2 regions of the Kocuria sp. KKT182 genome follow, and region 1 is predicted to be linked to the other one. Evidence: riboswitches for the same ligand, from Rfam matches in the RefSeq annotation. Region 1 holds a riboswitch; the other holds the start of a gene.
What was found. A riboswitch is a leader RNA that binds a small molecule or an ion and turns the genes downstream of it on or off. The one in region 1 is predicted to bind S-adenosylmethionine.
Positions count from the first base shown of each region.

Region 1 (4,075 bases):
CCTGCTCCCCGGCCATGGGGGTGCCGGGCTCGACGACAGGCGGGGTCCAGTCCGCCAGCACGTCGCCGGTGGTCACGGCCGGGACCCGGCAGAACACCTGGTGCGCGCCGCCCTCCACGGTGCGGGCGAAGTACCACCAGGCGCCGCGCCGGCTGGGCACGGACAGGTCGGTCTCCTGGGTGCGGTCCTTGATCTCCCCGAAGATCGTCTCCCGCAGGCCCGTGAGGTGGACGGTGGCGGACTCCGCGTACTCGTTCTCCGCGGTGAGGTGGGCCAGCACCTCGGGGGAGTCCTTGTCCCGCATCCACTCGTACGGGTCGGAGAACACGTGGCCGTGGAAAGCGCGCTCGACGGGCTGCTGGCGGATCTGCGGGGGAAGGACAGTCATGGTCCCCATCCTAGGGAAGACGTCCCGGGTGGGGAGGGGCGGTCCGGGCGGGCCCGGGGGCGCCCGGCGCGGGCTGCACGGGGCGGCCGGCGGGCCGGTGCCAGAATGGCCGCATGAGCACCCCTGCCCACCTCGCCCCGCGACCGCCCGCCTTCGGCTCCACCCGCGCCGACCTGTGGGTGCAGGTGCTCCTGGTGCTCGGGGTGTCCCTGGGCGCCTCGGCCCTCTGGGCGGTGCTGTCCCTCGCCGAGCACCTGGCGCGCGGACCGCTCTCCGAGGCGCAGGCCACGATGAACCCGCCGCTGAGCCCGCAGCCCCTCATCGACCTGCTGCGCCAGCTCACCGGGATCGCCCTGGACCTGGTGCCGGTGCTGCTCGCGCTCTACCTGCTCGCCGGCTCCGCCGGGGCGCTGGGCACGGTCCGCCGGCGGATCGGCCTCGACGCCCGGATGCCCCTCCCGGACCTGGGCCTCGGCACCGTGCTCTTCCTGCTCATGGGCCTGGGCACGCTGGCGCTCTACGGCGCCGGCCGGGCCCTGGGCGTCACCGCGGAGGTGACCACGTCCGGGCTCGCCGCGCACTGGTGGACGGTGCCCGTGCTGCTGCTCTCGGCCGTGCGCCACGCCCTGGTCGAGGAGGTCGTGGTGGTCGCGTTCCTGACCGACCGGCTGACCCGCATCGGGTGGAGCTGGCCCGTGGTGCTGGTGGTCACGGCCCTGTTCCGCGGCAGCTACCACCTCTACCAGGGGATCGGGCCCTTCCTCGGCAACGTGGTGATGGGCCTCGTCTTCGCGGAGCTCTACCGGCGCACCGGCCGGGTGATGCCTCTCGTCGTCGCGCACTTCCTGCTGGACGCCGTCGGCTTCCTCGGGGCAGCCCGGCTGCTGGGCTGAGCCCCGCCCCGCGGTGCCCGGTCTCAGATGGTGACGGCGCCGTCCGGGGTGCTGAACGAGACGGAGAGCACCCCGGGGGTGCCGTCCGGATAGCGCCAGTCGACCTCGAGGTCCTCGAGCGCGGTCTCGACGGGGGCGCCCAGCCACTCGGCGACCCGTTCCGGGGCACCGGCGATGGTCATCCCCGCGAGCCCGACGTCCGTGATCCGCGCCTGGGACGGGTGCATCTCCGGGGCGGAGTCGAAGTGGATCATGAACGGCAGCTGCGGATCGGCGATCAGGCCCTTGACGCCGATCTGGTGCCACTCGAGGCACCGGCCGTCCGGGAACACCCGGTGGCCGGGCACGGAGCGGCGCCCCAGGCGCTGCTCGAAGGGGGCGAGGTCCTCGACCTCCACGACCCAGCCCAGCCAGCCGCCGCCGGCGGCGGACCGCGCGCGCACGGCCTGGCCGAAGGGCGCCTTCTCCGCCGCCGGGTGCTGGAGGACCTCGACGACCTCCACGTACTGGTGGTTCGTGAGCGGCAGGATCATGTTGCGGGTGCCGAAACGGGGGTGCACCCCGCCCTTGACCGGTTCGATCCCGAGCTGGTCGGCGATGCGCTCGGTGGTGGCCTCCAGGCCCTCCGGGCGGCAGGCGTAGGACACGTGGTCGACTCTCATGGGCACATCGTGGCACCCTGTGAGTTTCGTCTCCAAATCGGTCCGCGACGCGCCGGGCACCGTGCGGGCGACACCCCCGGGCGGGGCGTCACGCCCGGCCCCGGCTTGACGCCGTGCGGGCCTGATCCGGAGAATGCTGTCCAGGTCATGAGCGCCAGCGTCCAAGCCCCAGCTAGCTGGCCGGCAACCCTCCACCGCGGTGGGGTGCCCTGGGTGAAGACCAGGCTCCTCGCGACCGGCGAGCGAGCAAGCGCGGGTCCCCGGCGCCCGGCCGTTCCCGGCCGCACCGCCTCGGCCGGGACGGGACCCCTGAGATCCACAAGGAGTCCCACGGCATGTCCGATCTCCCCGCCTCCAGCACCGACGCCTCCGCCGCCCGCACCGACGTGGCCGCGGCCGAGCGCCCCACCCCCGAGAACCCCGGGGGCTGGGCCTTCGAGACCCGGCAGATCCACGCGGGGCAGAGCCCCGACCCGGTCACCGGCTCGCGCGCCCTGCCGATCCACCAGACCACGTCCTTCGTCTTCCCCGACGCCCAGGCCGCCGCCGACCGCTTCGCGCTCGCCGAGCTCGGCCCGATCTACACGCGGATCGGCAACCCGACCACGGAGGTCGTGGAGAACCGGATCGCCGCCCTGGAGGGCGGCGTGGGCGCCCTCATGCTCAGCGCGGGGCAGTCGGCGACGACGTTCGCCGTGCTCAACGTCGCCGGCGCGGGGGACCACCTCGTGGCCAGCCCCAGCCTGTACGGCGGGACCTACAACCTCTTCAAGTTCACGCTGCCCAAGCTCGGCATCGAGACCACCTTCGTCTCCGACCCCGACGATCCCGAGGCGTGGCGGCGGGCGGTCCGGCCGAACACGAAGGCCTTCTTCGCCGAGACGATCCCGAACCCGCGCAACGACGTCCTCGACATCGAGACGGTCTCCGGGATCGCCCACGACCACGAGGTCCCGCTCATCGTGGACAACACCGTGGCGACCCCCTACCTCGTCCAGCCCCTGCGCTGGGGCGCGGACGTCGTGGTGCACTCGGCCACCAAGTTCCTCGGCGGGCACGGCACGGCCATCGGCGGCGTGATCGTGGACTCCGGGGCCTTCGACTACGGCCGCTACCCGGACCGCTTCCCCGGCTTCAACCAGCCGGACGAGTCCTACGGCGGCCTCGTCTACGCCGAGGCCCTGGGCGCGGAGGGGCCCTTCGGCGTCAACCTGTCCTACATCCTCAAGGCCAGGGTGCAGCTGCTGCGCGACCTCGGCTCGGCGATCTCCCCGTTCAACGCGTTCCTCATCGAGCAGGGCATCGAGACGCTGTCCCTGCGGATGGAGCGGCACGTGGCCAACGCCGGGACGGTGGCCCGCTGGCTCGAGGCCCGCGAGGACGTGCGCTCGGTGTCCTGGGCCGGGCTGGAGTCCTCCCCGTGGCACGAGCGGGCGCAGAAGTACGCGCCCCGGGGCGCCGGGTCGATCCTGGGCTTCGTCCTCGACGGCGGCCGGGAGGCCGGGGCCGCCTTCGTGGACGCCCTGACCCTGCACTCGAACGTCGCCAACATCGGCGACGTGCGCTCCCTCGTGATCCACCCCGCGTCCACCACGCACAGCCAGCTCCTGCCCGAGGAGCAGCTGGCCGCCGGCGTGGAGCCCGGCTTCGTGCGCCTGTCCGTGGGCCTGGAGCACATCGACGACATCCTGGCGGACCTGGAGCAGGGCTTCGCCGCGGCCGCGGCCGCGCAGGGAGGACAGGAGTGACCGTGACGGTCGTGAGGGGCTCCGGCGCCGGGACCGCCGTCCGCGAGGACGGCGTGCCGCGGGTCGCCGGGATCGGCGAGCTGGAGCTCGAGTCGGGCTTCCGGCTGCCCGACGTCCGGATCGCCTACGAGACGTGGGGGACGCTCGCGCCGGACGCCTCCAACGCGGTGCTCGTCGAGCACGCCCTCACCGGGGACACCCACGTGGCGGCCGGCCGGGCCCGCCCCGGCGCCCCCGAGGCCGAGCGGCGCGCCGCCGAGAGCGGCGGCTGGTGGGAGGGCCTGATCGGCCCCGGCGCCGCCATCGACACGGACCGGTGGTTCGTGGTCTGCACCAACATCGTGGGCGGCTGCTACGGGTCCACGGGCCCGGCGACCCCCGCGC
Region 1 is NZ_CM145757.1:73,932-78,006, forward strand. Features, by position in the region: gene ACZ2G1_RS00280 (S9 family peptidase) at 1-388, opposite strand, end outside; gene ACZ2G1_RS00285 (CPBP family intramembrane glutamic endopeptidase) at 502-1,281, shown strand; gene ACZ2G1_RS00290 (VOC family protein) at 1,305-1,943, opposite strand; SAM riboswitch class IV at 2,087-2,202, shown strand; gene ACZ2G1_RS00295 (bifunctional o-acetylhomoserine/o-acetylserine sulfhydrylase) at 2,279-3,691, shown strand; gene metX (homoserine O-acetyltransferase MetX) at 3,688-4,075, shown strand, end outside.

Region 2 (4,075 bases), 1.8 Mb from region 1:
TCCGGAGAACATCTGCCGAGAGCTGGAGCGCCAGGGTGCGAGCAAGGCCGACCTCGCCGCGGTGGAGGCCGCCGTGCGCCCGGCCGAGGGCGTGCCGGACCCGGTGTGCCGGTACCTGCTGGTGCGCGGAGGCACCGTGGAGATCGACGAGGTCCTCCCCGGGCCCCGGGCCGGCAGCGGTGTCGTCCAGGTGGAGGACGTCCCCGATCTCACTCCCCTGTTCCGGCACCGCCCGGACGACTTCCCGTACGTGGTCGCCGAGGTGGGCCGGGACGGCGGCGAGATCTGCCTCCAGCACGCCAGCCGCGTCCGGGCCGCGGACGAGCAGCAGATCGAGGGCGAGACCGAGCACCTGAAGAAGTTCCCCGGGGGCGGCTGGTCGCAGGGGCGCTGGCAGCGGCACACGGAGGACGTGTGGCGGCGCAACACCGAGCAGGTGGCCGAGCAGATCGACAAGGTCGTGGCCGAGAGCGGGGCCCAGCTCGTCGTCCTGGCCGGGGACCTGCGGGCCCGGGGCCTGGTCGAGGAGCAGCTGTCCAAGGCGAGCCGAGGGATGCTGAGCGTCGTGGACGCCAACACCCGGGCGGAGGGCAGCAAGTCCGCCGACTTCGACCACCAGGTCGAGGAGCGCGTGGCGGAGGTCGTGGCGCACCGCCAGCAGGCGCTGCTCGAGCGGCTCGCCGAGCAGCAGGGACGCGCGGACCCCACCGCCGTCTCGGGGATGGCGCCCGTGGTCTCCGCCCTGCAGCAGGCCCAGGCGGAGACGCTGCTGATCGACGACACCCACCTGGACACGGAGCAGCAGCTCATCGCCCTGGACGCCGAGCCGTGGATCGCCCTGGAGGAGTCGGAGGCCGTGGGCGCCGGCGTGCTGGGCCGGGTCTCCGCCGACGCCGCGCTGGTGCGCGCCGCGGTGCTGACCGACGGCCGCCCCGTCTTCGTGCCGCCGGGGGCGCTGCCCCACGGCACGGACGTCGCGGCCCTGCTGCGCTGGAGCGCCGCACCGGCGTCCTGACCCGGCACGGACGAGGGGCCCCCGCACGCGGGGGCCCCTCGTCCGTGCCCTGCCCCGTGCTCCCGGCGGAGCCGCGGGGTCAGGGGACGGGGGTCAGAGGGCCAGCTGGCGGGCGGGGGTGTCCGCGGCGGAGGGCCTGCCCGCGTAGGCGCCCCGGAACGCGGCGGCGGGGTGGGTGCCGAGCACCTTGGTCTGCCCCTTGCCGTAGAGGTTCTCGCGCAGCGTGGTGCCCTCGTAGCCGGTGCGGTAGCGGCCGCGCTTCTGCAGCTCCGGCACGACCCACTCCACGAAGTCCTCGAACGAGCCCGGGGACACGTGGTAGGCGAGGTTGATGCCGTCCAGCCCGCCCTCGTCGATCCACCGCTCGAGCTCGTCGGCCACGGTCTGCGGGGACCCGACGATCGGCACGCCCATGCCGCCCATCGAGATGTGCTTGGCGACCTCCTTGATCGTCCACTTCTTGTGCGGGTCGGCCGTGGTGAAGGGGGTCAGGAAGGACTGGATCGAGTCGGTCTTGATGTACTCCAGGACGTCGTTCTCGTCGTAGCGGCCCAGGTCCAGCCCGGACCAGCCGCCCACGAGGCCCAGCGCGCCGTCGGTGTCCGCGTACCGCTCGTAGTCGCGGCGCTTCTGCTCGGCCTTCGCGTCGGTCTCGTCGACGATCACGTGCAGCATGGCGAAGATCTTGAGGTCGTCCCGGTTCCGGCCGCCGGCCTCCGCCTCGTCGCGCAGCTTGTCGGTCACCACCCGGGTCAGGTCCGGGCGGATGCCGCCCACGAACACCGCCTCCGCGTGGCGGCCGGCGAACGCCCGCCCGCGGGAGGAGGCCCCGGCCTGGAAGATCAGCGGCGTGCGCTGCGGGGACGGCTCGGTCAGCCCGATGCCGGGGACGTCGAAGTACCTGCCGTGGTGCTGGATCGGGTGGACGAGCGCCGGGTCGGCGAAGACCCCGTTGACCCGGTCGCGCCGGACCGCGCCGTCCTCCCAGGAGCCCTCCCAGAGCTTGTAGCAGACCTCCATGAACTCCTCGGCGATCTCGTAGCGCTCGTCGTGGGAGATCTGCTCCGTCAGCCCGTGGTTCTCGGCGGCCGACTTCAGGTAGGACGTCACCACGTTGAAGCCCATCCGGCCCTTCGTGAGGTGGTCGAGGGTCGCGAACTTCCGGGCGAGCGGGTACGGCTGCTCGTAGGTGATCGCGCTCGTCACGCCGAAGCCGAGGTGCTTCGTCACGGCCGCCATCGCGGAGATCTGCATGAAGGGGTCGTTGACCGGGATCTGGGTAGCGTCCCGGATCACCGGCGCCGCGGAGTTCTGGTAGACGTCGTAGTACCCGACGACGTCCGCGAGGAACAGCGCGTCGAAGAGCCCCTTCTCCAGGACCTGGGCGACGTCCGTCCAGTACTCGATCGTGTTGTACTCGTCCGCCCGGGAGCGGGGGTGCTTCCACAGACCGGGGGCCTGGTGGCCCACGCAGGTCATGTCGAAGGCGTTCAGGGCGATGCGCTTGCTCATGGGGTGTTCCTCCCGGGTCGATGCCGACCCGCGCCCGTGCGTCGTGGAGACCTGCCCGCGGGTCCGACGCACTGGTGGGCGCCGTACTTGCCGCGGAGCACGTGCACCGCGGCCCGATGTTCATCTGGGGCACCCCGCTACGGGAGAGGGTTGCCGCCCGACCAGCCAGAGCTTCGTGTCGGGACTCGTCATCGTCGTCGGGGGACAGCTTAGCGGGTGGCCCCTGACCGGGTGCAACCCCTGTGCGGTCCCGCCGCACGGGGACGGTCCCGGCCCGCATCGGGCCTGCGCCCACCCGGTTCGGGCGGCTCCGCCGGGTCGCTCAGCCGGGTCGTTCAGCCGGGCGGGGCGAGCGGCGGGGTCCGGCCCGGGTCCAGGGTCCAGCCCCGCCGGAGCAGGGACCGGAGCTCGATCAGGGGGCAGGTGTCCATGACCACGTCGAGGCCGGCCCGCTCCGCCCGGGCGGCGGCGTCCTCGTCGACGACGCCCAGCTGCAGCCACACCGCGGCGGCGCCCACGGCGATGGCCTGGTCCACCACCGCGCCGACGCGGCGGGAGTTCACGAAGCAGTCCACCACGTCGATCGGCCCCGGGACCTCGGCGAGCGTGCGGTGGCCGGGCTCGCCGTGCACCGGCTCGCCCTTCGGGTTGACCGGGACGATCGTCATGCCGAGGTCGTCCCGGATCCGCTTCGCCACCGAGTGCGCCGGACGGGCCGTGTTGCCGGTCAGCCCCACCACGGCCCACCGGCCGGGCCGTGTCATGAGGCGGTCGATGACGGCGGGGTCGTTGCGGCTCATGCCCCCAGCCTGGCACGGAACCCGTTCCCCCTCCTTCTTCCTCCGCGGGATTGCACGTGTCGGCGACCTCGCGGAGGGGGGAGGGTCAGGAGAAGAGCGGCAGGAGGTCCGCGTGCGCGCCCAGCTCCGCACGCTCCTGGGCGGTCAGCTCCGCCCGGCCGGTGCCCACGCGGGCGAAGTGCTCGTCGCTCCAGTGCTCGAGCGGTTCCCGCTCCCACAGGTCGGTGAGGACCCGGCGGACCTCGGCGAGCCCGTCCACGGCGGGACCCGGGGAGCCGTCCAGGTGCTGGATCAGGTCCAGGTGGTGGACCGTGGCCTCCACCGCGAGGGTGCTCAGCAGGTCCTCGACGCGCAGCACGTGCCCCTGGGTGCGGACCGCGCCGTCGCCGCAGTGCTGCGCGGCGTGCACGAGCGCCCGGGTGGTCTCGCGGTGGAGGGCGCGCACCGGCTCCCAGTCCAGGACCATGGACGCGGCCACGCGGGTGTGGCGCCGGGCCTCGGCGGCCCCCGCGGGATCGCCGCCCCAGTCGGTCCAGTAGGTCGCGGCGTCCCGGTCGGGGCGGGCGGTGGTGGGCGTATGCAGCGCGACCAGCCCCCGCAGGGCGTCCATCGCGCAGTGGTGGGTGAGGTCCCGGACCGACCACCCCGGGCAGCCAGTGGCGGCCCAGGAGTCGTCGTCGCCGAGCCCGTCGAGGACCGCGCCGAACGCCGCGCAGGCGTCGCGCACCAGGTCCGCCCGGGCCGGGCT
Region 2 is NZ_CM145757.1:1,886,521-1,890,595, forward strand. Features, by position in the region: gene ACZ2G1_RS08720 (baeRF2 domain-containing protein) at 1-1,015, shown strand, start outside; gene ACZ2G1_RS08725 (LLM class flavin-dependent oxidoreductase) at 1,109-2,527, opposite strand; SAM riboswitch class IV at 2,606-2,720, opposite strand; gene ACZ2G1_RS08730 (CoA-binding protein) at 2,863-3,327, opposite strand; gene ACZ2G1_RS08735 (maleylpyruvate isomerase N-terminal domain-containing protein) at 3,413-4,075, opposite strand, start outside.
Region 2: it holds a riboswitch for S-adenosylmethionine, as region 1 does, so the genes downstream of both, ACZ2G1_RS08725 (LLM class flavin-dependent oxidoreductase) here and ACZ2G1_RS00295 (bifunctional o-acetylhomoserine/o-acetylserine sulfhydrylase) in region 1, are expected to answer to the same signal.